One region of the Streptomyces shinuiensis genome, then DNA from elsewhere that is predicted to be linked to it. Evidence: predicted binding sites of a transcription regulator. Region 1 holds the regulator's gene; each other region holds the start of a gene.

Region 1 (6,875 bases):
CCAGCCGGTCCTTCCCCTCGACGGCCGCCACGGTGCCGAAGGCCCCGGCGCCCGCACCGTCGGTGAGGACGATCTCCTCGCCGGCGCGCAGCCGTCGCACCGCGACGGCGTGCCGGCCCTCGGGTCCCTCCAGCGTCAGCACGGCGCCGGGAGCGGCACCGGCCAGGACGGCGGTCTCGGCCAGGAAGACCGGGGCGGTCACGCGGGCCGCCAGGCGTGGTGCCCCGGCCGGGCGGCCGGGGTGATCAGCTCGGTGGGCATGACGGCATCCTGCCACGCCCGCCGGGGGCGACCCCCGGACCCCCGGCCGCCCCGCCTCAACGACCGTTGAACGCATCCTTCAGCCGCGAGAACAGCCCCTGCTGTCCCGGCTGGAACTGGCCCGTCGGCCGCTCCTCGCCCCGCAGCTTGGCCAGGCGGCGCAGCAGCTCCTCCTGCTCCGGGTCCAGCTTGTTCGGCGTCTGGACCTCCACATGGACGATCAGGTCGCCGCGACCGCCACCGCGCAGATGCGTCACGCCGCGCTGGTGGAGCGGGATCGACTGGCCGGACTGGGTGCCGGGCCGGATGTCGACCTCCTCCAGGCCGTCCAGCGTCTCCAGCGGGACCTTGGTACCCAGCGACGCCGCCGTCATGGGGATGGTGACCGTGCAGTGCAGGTCGTCGCCGCGCCGCTGGAAGACCGGGTGCGGCGCCTCGTGGATCTCGACGTACAGGTCGCCCGCCGGGCCGCCGCCCGGGCCGACCTCGCCCTCGCCGGCGAGCTGGATGCGGGTGCCGTTGTCGACGCCGGCGGGGATCTTCACCGTCAGGTTGCGCCGCGAGCGCACCCGGCCGTCGCCGGCGCACTCCGGGCAGGGGGTGGGCACGACCGTGCCGAAGCCCTGGCACTGCGGGCAGGGGCGCGAGGTCATGACCTGGCCCAGGAAGGACCGGGTGACCTGCGAGACCTCGCCGCGGCCGCGGCACATGTCGCACGTCTGCGCGGAGGTACCCGGGGCCGCCCCCTCGCCGCTGCACGTGGTGCAGACGACCGCCGTGTCCACCTGGATGTCCTTGGTGGTGCCGAAGGCCGCCTCGTCCAGCTCGATGTCGAGCCGGATCATGGCGTCCTGGCCACGCCGGGTACGGGACCTCGGCCCGCGCTGGGAGGCGGCGCCGAAGAAGGCGTCCATGATGTCGGAGAAGTTCCCGAATCCCCCGCCGAAGCCGCCGCCCCGGCCCGCGCCGCCCGTGGGGTCGCCGCCGAGGTCGTACATCTGCTTCTTCTGCGGGTCGGAGAGCACCTCGTAGGCGGTGTTGATCTCCTTGAACCGCTCCTGCGTCTTCGGGTCCGGGTTGACGTCAGGGTGCAGTTCGCGCGCGAGCCGGCGGAAGGCCTTCTTGATCTCGTCCTGCGAGGCATCGCGCTGCACGCCCAGGACCGCGTAGTAGTCGGTTGCCACTTACGACTCCGCGAGAATCTGTCCGACGTAACGTGCCACTGCGCGTACCGCTCCCATCGTTCCGGGGTAGTCCATGCGGGTCGGCCCGACCACACCGAGCTTGGCGACCGCCTCGTCTCCCGAACCGTAACCGACCGAGACGACCGACGTTGAAGTCAGCCCCTCGTGAGCATTCTCATGGCCGATTCGCACCGTCATGCCCGGATCCTTCGCCTCCCCCAGCAGTTTGAGCAGGACGACCTGCTCCTCCAGAGCTTCCAGCACCGGCCGGATGGTCAGCGGGAAGTCGTGCACGAAGTGGGTGAGATTGGCGGTGCCGCCGATCATCAGCCGCTCCTCGGTCTCCTCCACCAGCGTCTCCAGAAGGGTGGCGAGCACGGTCGACACCGTGCCGCGGTCCTCCTGGTCGAAGGACTCCGGCAGATCCTGCACCAGCCCGGGCACCTCCGAGAAGCGCTCGCCGACCACCCGGCTGTTGAGCCGGGCGCGCAGATCGGCCAGGGACGACTCCGAGATGGGGGCCGGGCAGTCCACCATGCGCTGCTCGACCCGCCCGGTGTCCGTGATCAGTACGAGCATCAGACGCGCGGGGGCCAGAAGCAGCAGCTCGACGTGGCGGACGGTCGAGCGGGTCAGCGAGGGGTACTGGACGACGGCGACCTGGCGGGTGAGCTGGGCCAGCAGCCGCACGGTGCGGCTGACGACGTCGTCGAGGTCGACGGCGTCCTCCAGGAAGTTCTGGATCGCCCGGCGCTCCGGCTTGGACAGCGGCTTGACGCCCGCCAGCTTGTCGACGAACAGGCGGTACCCCCTGTCGGTGGGGACACGGCCCGCGCTGGTGTGCGGCTGTGCGATGTACCCCTCGTCCTCCAGGGCCGCCATGTCGTTGCGCACGGTGGCCGGGGAGACCTGGAGATTGTGCCGCTCGGTCAGCGCCTTGGACCCCACCGGCTCCTGTGTGCCCACGTAGTCCTGGACGATGGCGCGCAGGACTTCGAGTCTGCGTTCGCTGAGCATCTGGGCGCACCTCCCGTCCGGCCGTCTCTTCCCGGTCCTCTTTCCTGGCACTCTCAGCCGGTGAGTGCCAGTCGCCCTGTGCCAGTGTACGGCCGGTGACCACGGCCAGGGCAAGGGCGGGCGCCGACCGGGAGGGCGATCCGCACCACATCCCGGCGGGCACCGCCCGCGTGATGGCGCTAGCGTCGCGGTATGGAGACGGATTGGGAAGAGCTGTCGCCTGGAGTCGTACGCCGCCGCATGCCCGGCTGGGACGAGACGGTCGGGGCCGTCGCGGGGGAGTCGGGGGTGCTGGTGGTCGACACGGGCGCGACGCTGGGTGACGGCGCGCGCGTCCGGCGGTACCTGCACGAGCGCTTCGGGCTGCCGGTGACCCATGTGGCGCTGACCCATCCGCACTTCGACCACGTCCTGGGCGCCTCGGCCTTCGCCGGGGTGGAGGTCTACGGGGCGGTGGGGATCGAGGACCTGCTGGCGCACTCGAAGGACGGGCTGCGCGAGGACGCCGTACGGCACGGTGTGGACCCGGAGGAGGCGGCCGAGGCGGTCGACGTGCTCGTCCACCCGCACCACCGGGTGGCCGGCGAGCTGACCGTCCCGCTGGGCGGCCGGGAGGCGCTCCTGGCGAACGTCGGCCCGGCGCACACCGCCCACGACCTGGCCGTCGTGGTCCCCGGCGTCCTCGGCGGACCGGACGTGGTCTTCTGCGGCGATCTGGTGGAGGAGTCCGGCGCGCCGCAGGCGGGCCCGGACTCCCACCCCGTCCACTGGCCGGCCGCGCTGGACCGGCTGCTCTACCTGGGCGGCGAGGAGGCGCGGTACGTGCCGGGACACGGGGCGGTGGTGGACGCCGCCTTCGTCCGCGCCCAGCGCGACGCGCTGGCGGAGCGCTTCGGCACCGTGTGACGGGTACCGCGGAGGGGTTCCGCCTCGGGTTTCACGGTGGGGATCGCTTGACGTGCTCCCTGGCCCAAAGTCCAGGGATTCCGGCCCGGGTCGTCCGACCCTTCCGGAGGCTTCCTGCTTCACCGCGCTGTGCGGGCACGTGTGCCCGTCTTACCGGCGCTCCACAGGCGTTTGGTGTCTCCGCCCGTCCGGCGGTGACGATTCGGCGTCCTTCGAAGAGGACATCGCGGGCTGCGTTGTGGTCCCGGTCGTGCACTGTGCCGCACCGGCTGCACGTCCACCGCCGGACGTGGAGGGGCTTGGGGCCGTCCCCGAATCCGCAGGCCGAGCAGACCCGCGAGAAGGGAAAGGCCCGGTCCGCCTTGGCGAAGGTGCGGCCGTGCAGAGCCGCCTTGTACTCCAGCATGCCGACGAACGCGGACCATCCCGCGTCGTGCACGGACTTGGCAAGACGGGTGCGTCCCGGGCCGGACACCGCGAGGTCTTCCACGTACGCCGCCTGGTCGTCGCGAATGATCTGTGTGGATGCCTTGTGGTGCCAGTCCCGGCGCCGGTCCGCCACCTTGGCGTGCTGGCGTGCGACAACGCCGGGCTTTCCGCAAGAGCCCTGGTAAGTGCCGGGGGTCGGCCGGTGGCCGGTGCACACCGGTCCACCCTGGCGGCGAACCGGCTTTCCCTGCCCTGCCCCGCGGGGGCTTCGTTTCTCCCCCGCAAGCGGGGGCACCCCCACCCCGGCCTGAAGGCCGGGGTGTCCACGAGGAGAGACACAATGACCGCATGCGCAGCAGACGGTACGACCCCGACATGACCCCGCCGTGGAAGCGGACCCCGGGGAATCACAGGCCCGCGCCCGAGGTGCCCGCCGAGCCGGATCTGGTGGTGGAGGAGGTCACGACCGGCTTCTGCGGGGCCGTGGTGCGCTGCGAGAAGACGGCGCAGGGGTTCACCGTCACGCTGGAGGACCGCTTCGGCAAGCACCGGGTCTTCCCGATGGAGCCGCGCGGCTTCCTGCTGGAGGGTAAGACCGTCACCCTAGTCCGGCCGCGGGCGGTCGCCCCGCCCGCCCCGGAGGCGCCCCGGCGCACGGCATCGGGTTCGGTGGCGGTGCCGGGCGCCCGAGCACGGGTGGCGCGGGCGGGGCGCATCTACGTCGAGGGGCGCCACGACGCGGAGCTGGTGGAGAAGGTCTGGGGCGACGACCTGCGGATCGAGGGCGTGGTCGTGGAGTACCTGGAGGGCGTGGACGACCTCCCGGCGGTCGTGGAGGCCTTCGGTCCCACCCCCGGGGCCCGGCTGGGAGTGCTGGTGGACCACCTGGTGCCCGGCTCCAAGGAGTCCCGGATCGCCGATCGGGTCACCGGCGAGAACGTGCTGGTCGTCGGCCACCCGTACATCGACGTCTGGGAGGCGGTGAAGCCGTCCGCGCTGGGCATCGACGCCTGGCCCCGGGTGCCGCGCGGCCAGGACTGGAAGACGGGGGTGTGCCGGGCGCTGGGCTGGCCGGAGAACACCGGCGCGGCGTGGAAGCGGATCCTGGGGAGCGTACGCGACTACAGGGACCTGGAGCCGGGACTGCTCGGCCCGGTCGAGCGGCTGATCGACCACGTCACGGTGGGCGGGCCGGCGGGCGGGCCCGCCGGCCCGTGAGCCGGCCCCGGGCCCCCGTGCTTGACTCGGTCCGGGGCGGGTGCGGGGCGGGTGCGGGAGAATGGATCCCATGCCTTCCGCACTGCCCGACGGCGAGCCCGTCCCCGCCGACGGTTCCCTGCCCGCGCACGCCCTGGCGGACGCGGCGCGGCGCCCCCTCGGCTTCTACCTGCACGTGCCGTACTGCGCGACGCGCTGCGGCTACTGCGACTTCAACACCTACACCGCGAGCGAGCTGCGCGGCTCCGAAGGCGCGCTCGCCTCGCGGGAGAACTACGCGCGGACGCTGGCCGAGGAGGTGCGGCTGGCCCGCAAGACACTCGGCGACGACCCCCGGCCGGTGGAGACGGTCTTCGTCGGCGGCGGCACCCCCACTCTGCTGCCCGCCGCCGACCTGGGGCGGATGCTGGCCGTGATCCGCGAGGAGTTCGGGCTGGCGGAAGGCGCCGAGATCACCACGGAGGCCAATCCGGAGTCCGTCGGCCCGGCGTACCTGGCCGAACTGCGCGAGACGGGCTTCAACCGGATCTCCTTCGGCATGCAGAGCGCCCGGCGCCACGTGCTGGCCGTGCTGGACCGCACCCACACCCCGGGCCGCCCCGAGGCGTGTGTGGCCGAGGCCCGCGCGGCGGGCTTCGAGCACGTCAACCTGGACCTGATCTACGGCACCCCGGGCGAGAGCGACGACGACTGGCGGGCCTCGCTGGAGGCCGCTCTCGGAGCCGGGCCCGACCACGTCTCGGCGTACGCGCTGATCGTGGAGGACGGCACGCGGCTGGCCTCCCGCATCCGGCGCGGCGAGGTGCCGATGACGGACGACGACGTGCACGCCGACCGCTACCTGATCGCCGAGGAGACGCTGTCGGCGGCCGGTCTCGACTGGTACGAGGTGTCGAACTGGGCGGTGACGCGGGCCGCCCGCTGCCGCCACAACGAGCTGTACTGGACGGGCGCCGACTGGTGGGGCGCCGGTCCGGGGGCGCACAGCCACGTCGGCGGGGTGCGCTGGTGGAACGCCAAGCACCCCGGCACGTACGCCCAGGCGCTCGCCGAGGGCCGTTCACCGGGCGTGGGCCGCGAGGTGCTGGACGACGGGGCCCGGCGCGTGGAGCGGATCCTGCTGGAACTGCGGCTGGTGGACGGCGTACCGCTGGACGTCCTGGCCCCGGCCGGGGCGCGCGCCGCCGAGCGGGCGCTGGCGGGCGGGCTGCTGCGCCCGGAGGCGTACGAGCGCGGACGCGCGGCGCTGACCCTGCGCGGCCGGCTGCTGGCCGACGCGGTGGTCCGCGAGTTGGTGGACTGAGCGGCCCGGGAGCCGGCCGATCCGCCTCAGCCCGTCTCCCGCCCACCACCCTGCCTCTCCCGCCCACCACCCTGCCTCTCCCGCCCACCACCCTGCCTCTCCCGGGCCGGCCGCCCGGCGGGCGGCACGAATGTCGCGCACGAGCGCGAGGAGGGCCGCGAGGAGGAGGACGGCCGCCGCCACCCACAGAGGCGACGCCCCGGCCCGGTGGTCGTCGACGGCCATGGCGAGGATCAGCAGGGCGCCCAGGACGCCGAGGGCCGAGATCGGCGTGCTGATGAGACGAGCCACCGGCACATCATCGCGGACGGCCGCCCCCGTCGTGCGCCGGTGCGCGACGGGGGCGGTCCGGGGGGGGCGGGGGCGGGCCGCGGGGGCGGCGCGCCCCCGGTCTCACGACTCGCGGGAGCCCGCGTACATCTCCTCGATCAGGTGGCCGAACTTCTTCTCCACCGCGGGCCTCTTCAGCTTCAGGCTCGGGGTGAGCTCACCGTGCTCGATGTCCAGGTCGCGCGGCAGGACCCGGAACTTCTTGATCGTCTGCCAGCGCTGGAGCC
Region 2 (6,875 bases), 590 kb from region 1:
GTCCTGCGGCACGGCGACGAACTGCTGGTGGTCGCCACCGACGCGGTGCGCGACGCCACCGAGCGGCGGCTGATGGCCGTGGGCCGGGGCGGCAAGCTGGCGGGCTGGCTGGGGACGGCGGGCAGTTCGGCGCTGCGGAGGGGCTGAGGTGCGGAGACAGGCGGAGACAGGGACGAGAACGGGTCGCGGCCGGGCCTGCGGGGTGATCGGCTACCCTGAGGCCGTACGTTTGTCCGACTTTCGGAGCTACCGGAGTTTCGACCCCGCCTGATGCAGGGCCGGCACGGCCGCCCGGCCGACCACACGCCGCGGTCCGTGCGAGAGGACGGCCTTCGGCGTGCCCCCGCCGTACCGCGACACCGCTCGCCGTACGGTCCGCGGCGCGCTACCAGGCGGCAGAAAGGTACGGCCGTGGCCACCACGGTCACTCCCGTCACGAACCGGAAGCCCGGCTACCGGGACCTGCTGCGCACCCCCGGTGCGTGGACGTTCCTGCTGCCCGGCTTCCTGGCCCGCCAGCCCTTCGCGATGCTGACGCTCGGCATCGTGCTGCTGGTCGAGGACACCACCGGATCGTTCGGCACGGCGGGCACCGTCTCGGCGGTGACCGGCGTGTCGATGGCCCTGTTCGCACCCCGAAGCGGCCGGCTCGCCGACCGCTTCGGCCAGCGCGCGGTCCTGGTGCCCGGGGTGCTGCTGCACGCCGCCGCCGTGGGCGTACTGGTGGCCCTGGCGCTGTCCCGGGCGCCGCTGTGGGCGCTGCTGCTGGCGGCCGTGCCGGCCGGCGCCTCGGTGCCGCAGGTCGGCCCGATGGTGCGCGCCCGCTGGGCGCATCTGCTCAGGAGCAGGCCGGGCCCGCCCGCCGGGCGGGGCGGGGCGGGCAGCACCCGGCTGCTGTCGACGGCGGCGGCGTTCGAGTCGGTCACCGACGAGTTCACCTTCGTCATCGGCCCGGTCCTGGCCACCGCACTGTGCACCGGGGTGCACCCGGCCGCCGGGCTGGCCGCCGAGGCGGCCCTGACCATCGTCGGCGGGCTGCTCTTCGCGGCCCAGCGCCGTACCGCGCCCCCCGCCCACCGCCGCGCCCGGGGAGCGGACGGCGCGCGGCACGCCTCGGCACTGTCGGTGCCGGGCGTGCGGGTGCTGATCGTCGCCTTCCTCGGCATCGGCGCGGTCTTCGGAGGGATGCAGGTGTCGATGGCCGCCTTCACCGACTCCATCGGACAGCCGGGCCTCAACGGCGTGCTGTACGGGATCTTCGCCGCGGGCAACATGCTCGCCGGCCTCGTCTACGGCGCCCTGACCTGGCGTTCGGCCCCGCAGCGCCGGCTGCTGGCGGCGTACGCGCTGCTGACGCTGACCACCGCGCCGCTGTGGGCGGTGGACGTGGTCCCGCTGCTGGCCGTCCTCGGACTGCTGGCGGGCATGGGCATCGCGCCGAGCCTGATCACCGGCTTCACCCTGGTGGAGCGGCTGGTTCCGGCGGGCGTGCGCACCGAGGCGTTCACCTGGATGGCCGGCGCTGTGGCACTGGGGCAGGCCGGCGCCGCGTCGGCCGCCGGGCAGTTGACGGACGGCTTCGGGGCGAACGCCGGGTTCACGGTGCCGCTGGCCGCCACGGCGCTGGCGCTGGTCACGGTGGCGGCGCTGCGCGGATGGCTGAAGCCGGACGGCGAGCAGGCCGGGGACGGGCGGACGGACGACCGGCGGACAGGCGACGGGAAGGGGCCGCGAACCGGGTGACGAGGGCTCCGGGCGGAGGACAGGAGAGGCACGCCGGGGCGTGGCGAGGGTCACCGTCCGCCGCTCCCCGGTGGACTAAGCCGCCGGAATGCTGCACCATGGTGCGTCGTTAGCACTCCACAAGGAAGAGTGCCAGGAGGAGCAAGTGCCGACCTATCAGTACCAGTGCACCGAGTGCGGCGAGGGCCTGGAAGCGGTTCAGAAGTTCACCGACGACGCGCTCACCGAGTGCCCGAGCTGCAACGGCCGCCTGAAGAAGGTGTTCTCCGCGGTCGGCATCGTCTTCAAGGGCTCCGGCTTCTACCGGAACGACAGCCGCGGCTCCTCGTCCGGCGGTGCGTCGTCGTCCTCTTCGACGTCGTCCTCTTCGACGTCGTCTTCGTCGTCGGCGTCCTCCTCTTCTTCCGAGAAGAGCTCGGGCTCGTCCGGCGGCTCGTCGTCCAAGGCCGGCTCCTCGGCGGCCTGACCCCGTCGCGCCTGCGGCCCGGAGCCGTAACCGGCCTGTTCCGACCCCGCCGCGGTGCGCACCGCGGCGGGGTCGCGGCGTCGGGGGCTAGTGTGTTCGGCCATGAGCGCACAGGCGGAGACAGGCGTCATCGGCGGGTCAGGGTTCTACTCGTTCCTGGACGACGTGATAGAGGTCGCGGTGGACACACCGTACGGCGAGCCCAGCGACTCCCTCTTCATCGGCGAGATCGCCGGGCGCAGGGTGGCCTTCCTGCCCCGGCACGGCCGCAAACACCATCTGCCCCCGCACCGGATCAACTACCGGGCCAACCTGTGGGCCCTGCGCTCGGTCGGTGTGCGGCGGGTGCTGGGGCCGTGCGCGGTGGGCGGTCTGCGGCCCGAGTACGGGCCCGGCACGCTGGTGGTGCCGGACCAGCTCGTGGACCGCACCAAGTCCCGCGTCCAGACCTACTACGACGGCGAGGCGCTGCCGGACGGCTCGGTGCCGAACGTGGTGCACCTGTCATTCGCCGACCCCTACTGCGAGACGGGCCGGGCGGCGGCCGTCGCGGCTGCGCGCGGACGCGGCTGGGAGCCGGTGGACGGCGGCACCATGGTGGTGATCGAGGGGCCGCGCTTCTCGACCCGCGCGGAATCGCGCTGGCACGCGGCGCAGGGCTGGTCGGTGGTCGGGATGACCGGGCACCCGGAGGCGGTCCTCGCCCGCGAACTGGGCCTGTGCTACTCCTCTATGGCGCTGGTCACCGATCTGGACGCCGGTGCGGAGACGGGCGAGGGCGTCTCGCACGAGGAGGTGCTCCAGGTCTTCGCGCAGAACGTCGGACGGCTGCGCGAGGTGCTCTTCGACACGGTGGCCGGGCTGCCGGCGGAGCGGGACTGCGCATGCGCGGCGGCGCTGGACGGGATGGACCCGGGGATCGATCTTCCGTAGGGGCTGCCGGTCTCCCGGCCCCGGCCACTGGCGCTGCGGGACCGGCGGGAGCGGCGCGGTAGGGGGGTGGATGCGGCTCGCGCGGTTCCTCTACCTCGTACGGGTGAGCGAGTTGTCCACAACCGGTGGGCAGTCCACAGGGCCCGGCAGGTTGCCGCGGAACCGGACATCGTTGGGGTGTTTCCACCACAAGGCGGTGACCGCGATGTCCTCTTCCTTCCACCCCACTCCCCCTACCACCTCCCTTTCCTCTTCTTCGCCCTCTTCGCCCTCTTCCCCCCGCCCTTCTCACTCCGCTCCCTCCCTTTCCACGCCCCACTCCCTGCCTCCACCCTCACGCCCTCCGGCCGCCGGCCCCGTGCCGGAATTCGAACCGGTGCGCGCGGGGCGGGGCCCTCTCGGCCCCCTCCGGGCGGCGGGCCGGTGGTTCCGGGCGGTGGCACTGCTGCTGGCCGTCGCCTCCGCAGGTGCCGCCCTCTGGGGGGCGTCCGGAAGCGGGAACGGGGACGGGAACGGGGACCGCGCGCTCCCGGCGGCCCGGTCGGCGGCCGGGGGAGTACCGGCGGGTCCGGCTCCGCCCGCGTCCCCGGACGGGGAGGAAGGCGATGCGACGGTGGACGCCCCGGTGCGGATCACGGACGCGGGGGCGGTGCGGCTGCTGCGTCCCGGGGACAGGGTGGACGTGCTGGCCGCGCCCGTCGGCACCCCGGCGGACAGCGCGCGGACCATCGCCCGGAACGTGCGGGTGGCGGCCGTACCCGAGCCGGCCTCCGGGCCGGAGGCTGGCTCCGGCGGCCGGGAGGGGGCGCTGGTGGTGCTCTCGGTGCCCCGGCCGACGGCCGCCCGGCTCGCCGGCGCGGCGGCGCACTCCCGTCTGGCGGTGACACTGTGCTGACCGCAGCCCACCAGGGCCGGGAGTGTGGCCCGGACTGGACAGTGCGCGCGGTGTTCGTGCAGCGTGTGCTGCGTTCATCCGGCGGAGGCCGGAGCGCGTGTGCGGAGGAGAGGCGGTCCGTTGAGCGAGAAGCAGGGCGTCCTGGCCGGGTTCAGGTCATTCCTGATGCGGGGCAACGTGGTCGATCTGGCCGTTGCCGTCGTCATCGGGGCTGCCTTCACCAAGATCGTCAACTCGGTGGTGGAGGGCGTCATCAACCCGGTGGTGGGCTCCATCGGCCCCAGGGACCTCGACCGCTACCAGTCCTGTCTCCAGGGCCCTTGCGAGTTCGACGAGGCGACCGGTGCGGCCATCAGCGGCATCGCGGTCAAGTGGGGCTCGGTGCTGAGCGCCGCGCTGACCTTCCTGATCACCGCCGCGGTCGTCTACTTCCTGATGATCGTGCCGATGAACAGGTTCAAGAAGCGGCTGGACGCCCTGAGCGCCGAGGAGGCGGCGGAAGCGGCCGCGACTCCGGTCCAGAGGACCGAGGTGGAGCTGCTCACCGAGATCCGCGACGCGCTGCTGGCCCAGCGCGACGGCGACGGCACCGCGGACGCCGCCGGCCTGCTGGCGGCGCAGCGCAACGCCCCCGAGGACGGTGCCCGGCCGGGCACCGGGGGGCCGTCCGGTGCATCCGGCGCGTCCGGGGGCGCCTCCGGGAAGGCCTGACGCGGGCGCTCCCCCGGGCGCCTCACAGGCGACCTCCCAGGCGGTCTCACAGGTGGTGCGGAGGCTTCTCGTCCAGGAAGCGGGCCAGGTCGCCCGCACCGCCGTCGCCGCCCGCCTCCGGGCGCTCGCCCCAGCCGCGGTCGGTGTCGTCGGCCGAGGGCCGGTTCAGCGGATCGGAGAAGTCCAGCGCGGAGGCCGGGTCGCGGGGCGCGGCGCCGGGGCCGGAGCCGGGAGTGGCGGAGGTGCTCATCCCTCCAGAGTACGGCGGCCCCGGTCCGCTCCCGGGAGGAGGATCATGGCCTCATGAGCGCCTCGAGGGTCAACGACGCACTGACGGATGTCCAGGGCCTGCGGGTCGGCCACGCCCAGCGGATCGGCGACGGCTGGCTGACGGGCACGACCGTGGTCCTCGCCCCGGAGGGCGGGGCGACCGCAGCCGTGGACGTGCGGGGCGGCGGACCCGGCACCCGGGAGACCGACGCCCTGGACCCGCGCAACCTGGTGGAGCGCGTCGACGCCGTGGTGCTGACCGGGGGCAGCGCCTTCGGGCTGGACGCCGCCTGCGGGGTGACGGCCTGGCTGGAGGAGCGGGGCAGGGGCTTCCCCGTCGGCCCGGAGCCGGACCAGGTGGTGCCCGTGGTCCCGGCCGCCTGCCTCTTCGACCTGGGCCGCGGCGGCTCCTGGCGGGCCCGCCCCGACGCCGCGCTCGGCCGGGAGGCGGCCGAGGCGGCCGCCCGTACGGGCGTCGGCGAGCCGGTCCCCCAGGGCAGCGTCGGGGCCGGTGCGGGAGCCGTGGCGGGCGGTCTCAAGGGCGGGGTGGGGACCGCGAGCACGGTTCTGCCCTCGGGCACCACGGTGGGCGCGCTGGCCGTGGTCAACGCGGTGGGCTCGGCCCTGGACCCGGCCACGGGCGTGCTCTACGGCGAGCTGTACGGCAAACGTCCGGTCTTCCCCCCGGAGACCGAGCACGCCGAGGCGCTGCGAGCCCTGGCCGCCGCCCAGCAGGAGTCGGAGCGCCGTTCTGCCGCCTCGGTGCGCACGCCGCTCAACACCACGCTGGCCGTGGTGGCCACCGACGCGGGGCTCACCCCCGCCCAGGCGCAGAAACTGGCGGGCACCTCCCACGACGGGCTGGCCCGCGCGGTCCGCCCGGTGCATCTGCTCACCGACGGGGACACCGTCTTCACCCTGTCCACCGGCGCACGCCGCCTGGAGGCGGAGGAGATCAACGACGTGCTGGCGGCCGGCGCCGACACCCTGACGCGTGCGGTGGTCAAAGCGGTACGGGCCGCGGAGGGCGTGGACGGCCCGGGCGGAGTCTTCCCGGCCTACCACGACCTCTACGGCCGCCCCTGAGCCGGTACGTCACCGGCTGCGGATTCCCGGCCCCACCTCACCGTCCGCCGCACGCACCCCCAGTGCCGGGCGTCGCGGGCCGGGCACACAACGGGGCCCCGGACACAGCGGAACCCCGGCGCTGGGGGTGCGCCGGGGTCCCTGTCCAGGGTGCGTGTCCGGTCGTCTTCGGTCGTGTCCCGTCGCGGCGCGGTGTGCCCCACCGCGCCGGACGCCGTCACGCCGCCGCGTCGAAGCCCGTGTCATGGGCCATCTTCTTCAGTTCGAGCAGGGCGTGCTTCTCGATCTGGCGAATGCGTTCCCTCGTCAGGCCGTGCTGCTTGCCGACCTCGGTCAGCGTGCGCTCGCGCCCGTCCTCGATGCCGTAGCGCGCCCGGATGATGGAGGCGGTCCGGTCGTCGAGCCGGCCGATCATGCCCTCCAGTTCCTCGCGCCGCAGCATCACGAGCACGGAGTCCTCGGGAGAGGTCGCGGAGGTGTCCTCCAGCAGATCGCCGAACTGCGTCTCACCCTCGTCGTCCACGGACATGTTCAGGCTGACCGGGTCACGCGCCCAGTCCAGCACGTCCGTGATGCGCTCGGGGTTGGAGCCCAGCTCCTCGGCGATCTCGGCGGGCTCGGGGTCGCGGCCGTGCTCGCGGTTGAACTCCCGCTGCACGCGCCGGATCCGTCCCAGTTCCTCGACCAGGTGGACGGGGAGGCGGATGGTGCGCGACTGGTCGGCGATCGACCGCGTGATGGCCTGGCGGATCCACCACGTCGCGTACGTGG
Region 3 (6,875 bases), 1.8 Mb from region 1:
GCCGCGGGCGACCTCGACGGCGTCGCCGTCACCGCCGGCCCCGGCCTGGCCGGCGCGCTGCTGGTGGGAGTCTCGGCGGCCAAGGCGTACGCGTACGCGCTGGGCAAGCCGCTGTACGGCGTCAATCACCTCGCCTCGCACATCTGCGTCGACCAGCTCGAACACGGCGCACTGCCCGAGCCGACCATGGCGCTGCTGGTCTCCGGCGGCCACTCCTCGCTGCTGCTGTCCTCCGACATCACCTCCGACGTGCGCCCGCTGGGCGCCACCATCGACGACGCGGCGGGCGAGGCGTTCGACAAGGTCGCCCGGGTGCTGAACCTCGGCTTCCCCGGCGGGCCCGTCATCGACCGCTACGCCCGCGAGGGCGACCCGGACGCCATCGCCTTCCCGCGCGGGCTGACCGGCCCGCGCGACGCGCCCTACGACTTCTCCTTCTCCGGCCTGAAGACCGCCGTCGCCCGCTGGATCGAGGCGAAGCGGAGCGCGGGCGAGGAGGTGCCGGTCGCCGACGTCGCCGCGTCCTTCCAGGAGGCGGTCACCGACGTGCTGACCCGCAAGGCGGTGCGCGCCTGCCGGGACGAGGGGGTGGACCACCTGATGATCGGAGGCGGTGTCGCGGCCAACTCGCGGCTGCGTGCGATGGCCGAGGCGCGCTGCGAGGCGGCCGGGATCACCCTGCGGGTGCCGCGCCCGAAGCTGTGCACCGACAACGGCGCGATGGTCGCGGCCCTGGGCGCCGAGATGGTCGCCCGCGACCGGGCCCCCTCCGACCGGGACCTGTCGGCCGACTCCTCCCTGCCGGTCACCGAACCGCACGTCCCGGGCACCTCGCACAGCGGCGCGCACGGGCACGCACACACGCACGACCATGTGCACGAGACGAGCGCGGAGAACCTCTACACATGACCGTCGCCCTGATGTGGGAGGCCCGCGCGGCGGACGGCCGCGGGGCCGAGCTACTGGAGTGGGTCCGCGCCCAGGTGCTCGACCCCGCCCCCCTGCGTCGCGAGACGTTCACCGCCCCGGCCGACCGCGTCCTGGTCATCACCTGGTGGGATGCCCCCTACGACGCCGAACTCGCCGAACTCCCCTCGCCACCAAAGGAGTTGCTCCACCGTCCGGTCCACCGCTGGCGTTTCGAGAGCGCGGACGCGCACGGAGACGCCCGGTGAGGGCGAACCCGCTCCCAGGCGCCCGAGACGCCCCGGAACGCGCACAGCAGGTCGGCGGGGTCCTGCGCGTCCTTCACCGGATACTCACCCCCGTCTCGCCCCCCGTCGCTGACGCCGGGCCGCGTCATACGCGGAACCACGGAGCCGGTCATGGCAGGCCCGCGCGACGCACAGGCGGGGTCATGTGATCGTCACTCGTTCGGGTGGGACCCGGCGCGGGACGCGGCGTCAGCGGACCGGACGGCCCAGGAGCATCGTCGGTGCGCCCGCGACGCGGGTGAGGAAGACCGTGGCCGAGCCCGGGCCGGACGGCTTCACCTTCCGGCGCAACTCCTCCGGTTCGACCGCCGAGCCGCGCTTCTTGACCGTCAGCGTCCCGACACCGCGCTCGCGCAGCAGCGCCTTCAGCCGCTTGACGTTGAAGGGGAGGGCGTCGGTGACCTCGTACGCGGTCGCGTACGGCGTCGGGCGGTGCTCGTCGGAGGTGACGTAGGCGATCGTCGGGTCGATCAGGCGCCCGCCGACCCGCTCGGCCACCTCCGCGACCAGGTGCGCGCGGATCACCGCGCCGTCCGGCTCGTACAGGTAGCGGCCGACGGGGCCGGGGGGAGGATCCGGCAGGCCGGCGGAGTCCAGGGTCCGGGGCCCGGGCAGCAGGGTGGCGCGCACCCGGGGCGCCTCGTGCGAGGCGGCGCCGAACCACAGCACGGCCTCCTTGACGTCCCCGCCGTCGGAGATCCACTCCGCCGCCGCGTCCGCCGGTACCGACTCGTGCGGGATGCCGGGAGCCACCTTCAGCGCGGCGAGCGGGGCGCGCCGGGCGGCCTCCACCGCCCAGGACAGCGGCGGCGAGTACGCCTCGGGATCGAAGATCCGGCCGCGTCCGCCCCGACCGCCGCGGCGGGCCGGATCGGCGAAGACGGCGTCGAAGCCGGAGGCGTCCACCTCCGTCACGTCCGCGCAGCGCACCTCGATGAGGTCGGACAGGCCCAGCGCTCCGGCGTTGGCGCGGGCGACCGCGCAGGTCAGCGGGGAGCGGTCGACGGCCAGGACCTCGATGCCGGCGCGGGCGAGCGCGATGGCGTCGCCGCCGTTGCCGCAGCACAGGTCGGCCAGCCGCCGTACCCCGAGGGCGGCGAGGCGGCCGGCGCGGTACGCGGCCACACTCGCGCGGGTGGCCTGCTCCACGCCGTCGGGGGTGAAGTACATGCGCGCCGCGTCCCCGGGCCCGAACTTCGCAGCCGCCCGCTGCCGCAGCCGGGCCTGGGCGATGGCCGCCGAGACCAGTCCGGCCGGGTGGTCTCGGCGCAGCCGGGTGGCGACGGCCAGCTCCCGCCCGGGGTCGTAGGACCGCAGCTCCGCCAGCAGCGCCTGTCCCTCGTCGGTCAGCAGGCGGTGGAAGGCGGAGAGGGGGTCGCCGACGGCCGGGTTGGTGCTCACCGGCCCGTCACCGCGGCGCGCGGTACAACGTGGTCAGGCCGATGTCCATGGGGAAGGGCACCGGGACGACGAGCTTGTCGTGGTGAATCCCGGTGGGGACGTACGTGCCGGTGGTGTCGTCCAGCTCGTCGGCGGTCCAGCCGCCGGGCGGCGGGTGGAACCAGTCGGGCAGGGGCTCTGCGGTCATCGGCGGTACTCCTTGACGGGCGGGCACCTGTGACGCGGTACGGGGTCAGCGTACCGGCGCATCGGCGCGCAACGCGCCGTGCGTTGGCACTCCGGTTGACTGAGTGCTAACGCCCGCATAGTCTCAGCATTGGCACTCCCCCATGGAGAGTGCCAACTCAAGCGACGGGCAGATCCGGCACCCGCGACGACGGATCTACCAGGTCGCCACCCCAGACATCCAAACCCCGCCGAGATCTCCGAAGGGGGAGGTCGGATCGTGACGACCGCCACCAGTTCCAAGGTTGCCATCAAGCCGCTCGAGGACCGCATCGTGGTCCAGCCGCTCGACGCCGAGCAGACCACGGCTTCCGGCCTGGTCATCCCGGACACCGCGAAGGAGAAGCCCCAGGAGGGCACCGTCCTCGCCGTCGGTCCGGGTCGCTTCGAGGACGGCAACCGTCTGCCGCTCGACGTCAAGGTCGGCGACATCGTGCTGTACAGCAAGTACGGCGGCACCGAGGTGAAGTACAACAACGAGGAGTACCTCGTCCTCTCGGCGCGCGACGTTCTCGCGATCATCGAGAAGTAAGCACCGCGAAGACTGCCTGTGATCCGCGCCCTGGTACCCGCGTCCGAGACGTCCGGGGCCGGGGCGCGGTTCCTTTGACGAGGACTCCGAGAGGACCCAAGCAACCATGGCGAAGATCCTGAAGTTCGACGAGGACGCCCGTCGCGCCCTCGAGCGCGGTGTCAACAAGCTCGCCGACACCGTGAAGGTGACGATCGGCCCCAAGGGCCGCAACGTCGTCATCGACAAGAAGTTCGGCGCCCCGACCATCACCAACGACGGCGTCACCATCGCCCGCGAGGTCGAGGTCGAGGACCCGTACGAGAACCTGGGCGCCCAGCTCGTGAAGGAGGTGGCGACCAAGACCAACGACATCGCGGGTGACGGCACCACCACCGCCACCGTGCTGGCCCAGGCGCTGGTCCGCGAGGGCCTGCGCAACGTCGCCGCCGGCGCCTCCCCGGCCGCTCTGAAGAAGGGCATCGACGCCGCGGTCAAGGCCGTCTCCGACGACCTGCACGCCACCGCCCGTCCGATCGACGAGAAGTCCGACATCGCCGCCGTGGCCGCGCTGTCCGCCCAGGACAAGCAGGTCGGCGAGCTGATCGCCGAGGCGATGGACAAGGTCGGCAAGGACGGCGTCATCACCGTCGAGGAGTCCAACACCTTCGGTCTGGAGCTGGACTTCACCGAGGGCATGGCCTTCGACAAGGGCTACCTGTCGCCCTACATGGTCACCGACCAGGAGCGCATGGAGGCCGTCCTCGACGACCCCTACATCCTGATCCACCAGGGCAAGATCTCCTCCATCCAGGATCTGCTGCCCCTGCTGGAGAAGATCATCCAGACCAACAGCTCCAAGCCGCTGCTGATCATCGCCGAGGACGTCGAGGGCGAGGCCCTGTCCACCCTGGTGGTCAACAAGATCCGCGGCACCTTCAACGCGGTGGCCGTCAAGGCCCCGGGCTTCGGCGACCGCCGCAAGGCGATGCTCGGCGACATGGCGACGCTGACCGGCGCCACCGTCATCGCCGAGGAGGTCGGCCTCAAGCTCGACCAGGCCGGTCTGGACGTGCTGGGCACCGCCCGCCGGGTGACCGTCACCAAGGACGACACCACCATCGTCGACGGCGGCGGCAAGGGCGAGGACGTGCAGGCCCGCGTCGCGCAGATCAAGGCCGAGATCGAGACCACCGACTCCGACTGGGACCGCGAGAAGCTCCAGGAGCGCCTCGCGAAGCTGGCCGGCGGCGTGTGCGTGATCCGCGTGGGCGCGGCCACCGAGGTCGAGCTCAAGGAGAAGAAGCACCGTCTGGAGGACGCCATCTCCGCGACCCGCGCCGCGGTCGAGGAGGGCATCGTCTCCGGTGGCGGTTCCGCGCTGGTCCACGCCTCCAAGGTGCTGGACGACAGCCTGGGCAAGGACGGCGACGAGGCCACCGGCGTCGCGGTCGTCCGCCGGGCCCTGGTCGAGCCGATGCGCTGGATCGCCGAGAACGCCGGCCTGGAGGGCTACGTCATCACCTCCAAGGTCGCCGAGATGGAGAAGGGCCACGGCTTCAACGCCGCGAACGGCGAGTACGTCGACCTGGTCAAGGCCGGCGTCATCGACCCGGTCAAGGTCACCCGCTCCGCCCTGGAGAACGCCGCCTCCATCGCGTCGCTGCTGCTGACGACCGAGACCCTGGTCGTCGAGAAGCCGGCCGAGGAGGAGCCGGAGGCCGCCGCGGGCGGTCACGGCCACGCCCACTGAGGCACGGGCTCCCGCGGTACGGCCCGCCGGTACGACGAGGCCCGGCTCCCCGTGTGCACCAGGTGCACCGGGGAGCCGGGCCTCGTCGCGTCTCCGCGCGGGGACGGGGCGCGGGGACGGCGGACGGGAGATCGCGGTGGGAGCGGGCGGGCGGGGGCGGCCGTAAGGGCGGCGGTGCGTCCCTCACCTGGGGCTGAAGCGCCCGGTGGTGGAGGAGGCGCGCGAGACCAGACCGCGCGGCGCCAGCCGGGCCAGGCCCAGCAGAGCCTTGTAGCGCGGATCCGGGACGGACAGCGTCTTCCCCCTGGCCAGGTCCTCCAGGGCCGCGTCCACCACCCGGTCGGCGTTCAGCCACATCCAGCCCGGCACGCTCTGCGCCGACATCCCCGCGCGCCGGTGGAACTCGGTGCGCACGAACCCCGGGCACAGCGCCATCAGCCTCACCCCCGCCGGCCCCAGGTCCCGCGCCGCCCCCTGGGTGAACTGCACGACCCACGCCTTGGAGGCGCCGTAGGTGCCGCGCGGCACGAAGGCCGCCACCGAGGCCACGTTGACGACGCCGCCGCGGCCCCGCTCGCGCATGCTCTCCGCGGCGGCCGAGGTCAGCCGCAGCACGGCCTCGCAGTGCACCTTGAGCATGCGCAGCTCGTCCGCCATCGGCACCTCCAGATAGCGGCCCCTGTTGCCGAAACCGGCGTTGTTGACCAGCAGGTCCACCGGGTGCTTCCGGTCGCCGAGCCGCTCCTCGACCGCCGCGATGCCCTCGTCGGTGGCCAGGTCGGCGGTGATTATGGACGCCTCGACGCCGTGCCGGTCGTGCAGTTCGGTGGCGTGCCGCCGCAGTCGCTCGGTGTCCCTGGCGACCAGCACCACGTTGTGCCCGTCGCGTGCCAGCCGCCGGGCGAAGGCGGCGCCGATACCGGCAGTGGCCCCTGTGATCAGTGCAGTCGTCATACGGGCACGCTATCCGGCCGGGACCGGCGGACCGCGTGCCGGATGCGTCAGGAGGCGTACTTCGCGGTGTACTCCAGCGCCTCCCGGCGCGCGGCGGCGGCCAGCGCGTCGCCGGCGGCCAGGACGCGGGGGAGCAGCGCACGCTCGGTGGTCAGGGCGCGGAAGAGGAGGGAGACGGTCACCCCGTGGCCGGGCCGGTGCAGGATCTCGATCCGGTCCCCGGCGCGGATCTCGCCGGGCTCGGCCACCCGCAGGTACGCCCCGGGCGCGGCGGCCCGGGTGAACGCCTTCATCCACCCTCTCCCCCGCTCCGACGGCAGGATCCCCGCCTCCCCCAGCCGGCCGGCGAAGGTGCGGCAGGGAGTGCGGGCGCAGGAGACCTCCAGCACCACGTCCGGCCCGATCCGCCAGCGCTCGCCGATCAGCGCCCCGTTGACGTCGGCGCCGGCGGTGGTGAGGTTCTCGCCGAAGACCCCGTTCGGCAGTCCGTGGCCGAGTACCTCCTCCCAGCCGTCCAGGTCCTCCCGGGCGAAGGCGTACACCGCCTGGTCGTCGCCGCCGTGGAAGAGCGGGTCGCCGATGACGTCCCCGGCGAGTCCGCTGCCGCCGCCGGAGCCGGGGGCGGCCACGGCGACCGGGCCGTCTGCCGGGCGCTTGTCGATGCCGGTGAGGCCGCCCGGGGCGCTGGTGTAGCCGACGGAGCGGGGGCGGGCGAGGTTCACGGAGAGAAGCCGCATGCCGCGCAGGGTAGAAGGACACCCTCAAGGACGCGAACGGATACCGGTTCCGCGCGCCAAGGGCCGCTTATGGTGGGGGA

The links. Region 1 encodes HrcA, which represses chaperone genes, less so after heat shock. Its sites were predicted from a motif close to TTNGCACTCNGNNNNNCNGAGTGCNAA; they were not measured.
Region 2: a site for HrcA is predicted at 1,853-1,879, ahead of ACGRHY_RS16285 (FmdB family zinc ribbon protein). Genes of this name have one in related genera too.
Region 3: a site for HrcA is predicted at 2,886-2,912, ahead of groES (co-chaperone GroES). Genes of this name have one in related genera too.

What each region holds. Positions count from the first base shown of each region.
Region 1 is NZ_JBIHML010000001.1:4,140,458-4,147,332, reverse strand. It holds gene ACGRHY_RS18760 (16S rRNA (uracil(1498)-N(3))-methyltransferase) at 1-202, opposite strand, end outside; gene dnaJ (molecular chaperone DnaJ) at 318-1,445, opposite strand; gene hrcA (heat-inducible transcriptional repressor HrcA) at 1,446-2,462, opposite strand; gene ACGRHY_RS18745 (MBL fold metallo-hydrolase) at 2,655-3,368, shown strand; gene ACGRHY_RS18740 (RNA-guided endonuclease InsQ/TnpB family protein) at 3,400-4,014, opposite strand; gene ACGRHY_RS18735 (DUF3097 domain-containing protein) at 4,146-5,015, shown strand; gene hemW (radical SAM family heme chaperone HemW) at 5,086-6,318, shown strand; gene ACGRHY_RS18725 (AMP-dependent synthetase/ligase) at 6,712-6,875, opposite strand, start outside.
Region 2 is NZ_JBIHML010000001.1:3,550,535-3,557,409, reverse strand. It holds gene ACGRHY_RS16295 (potassium/proton antiporter) at 1-147, shown strand, start outside; gene ACGRHY_RS16290 (MFS transporter) at 412-1,743, shown strand; gene ACGRHY_RS16285 (FmdB family zinc ribbon protein) at 1,889-2,209, shown strand; gene ACGRHY_RS16280 (S-methyl-5'-thioadenosine phosphorylase) at 2,312-3,142, shown strand; gene ACGRHY_RS16275 (RcpC/CpaB family pilus assembly protein) at 3,756-4,037, shown strand; gene mscL (large conductance mechanosensitive channel protein MscL) at 4,158-4,748, shown strand; gene ACGRHY_RS16265 (hypothetical protein) at 4,795-4,998, opposite strand; gene ACGRHY_RS16260 (P1 family peptidase) at 5,052-6,104, shown strand; gene ACGRHY_RS16255 (sigma-70 family RNA polymerase sigma factor) at 6,322-6,875, opposite strand, start outside.
Region 3 is NZ_JBIHML010000001.1:2,293,963-2,300,837, reverse strand. It holds gene tsaD (tRNA (adenosine(37)-N6)-threonylcarbamoyltransferase complex transferase subunit TsaD) at 1-909, shown strand, start outside; gene ACGRHY_RS10150 (hypothetical protein) at 906-1,175, shown strand; gene ACGRHY_RS10145 (class I SAM-dependent methyltransferase) at 1,404-2,615, opposite strand; gene ACGRHY_RS10140 (hypothetical protein) at 2,623-2,802, opposite strand; gene groES (co-chaperone GroES) at 3,061-3,372, shown strand; gene groL (chaperonin GroEL) at 3,479-5,104, shown strand; gene ACGRHY_RS10125 (SDR family NAD(P)-dependent oxidoreductase) at 5,288-6,058, opposite strand; gene ACGRHY_RS10120 (MOSC domain-containing protein) at 6,106-6,795, opposite strand.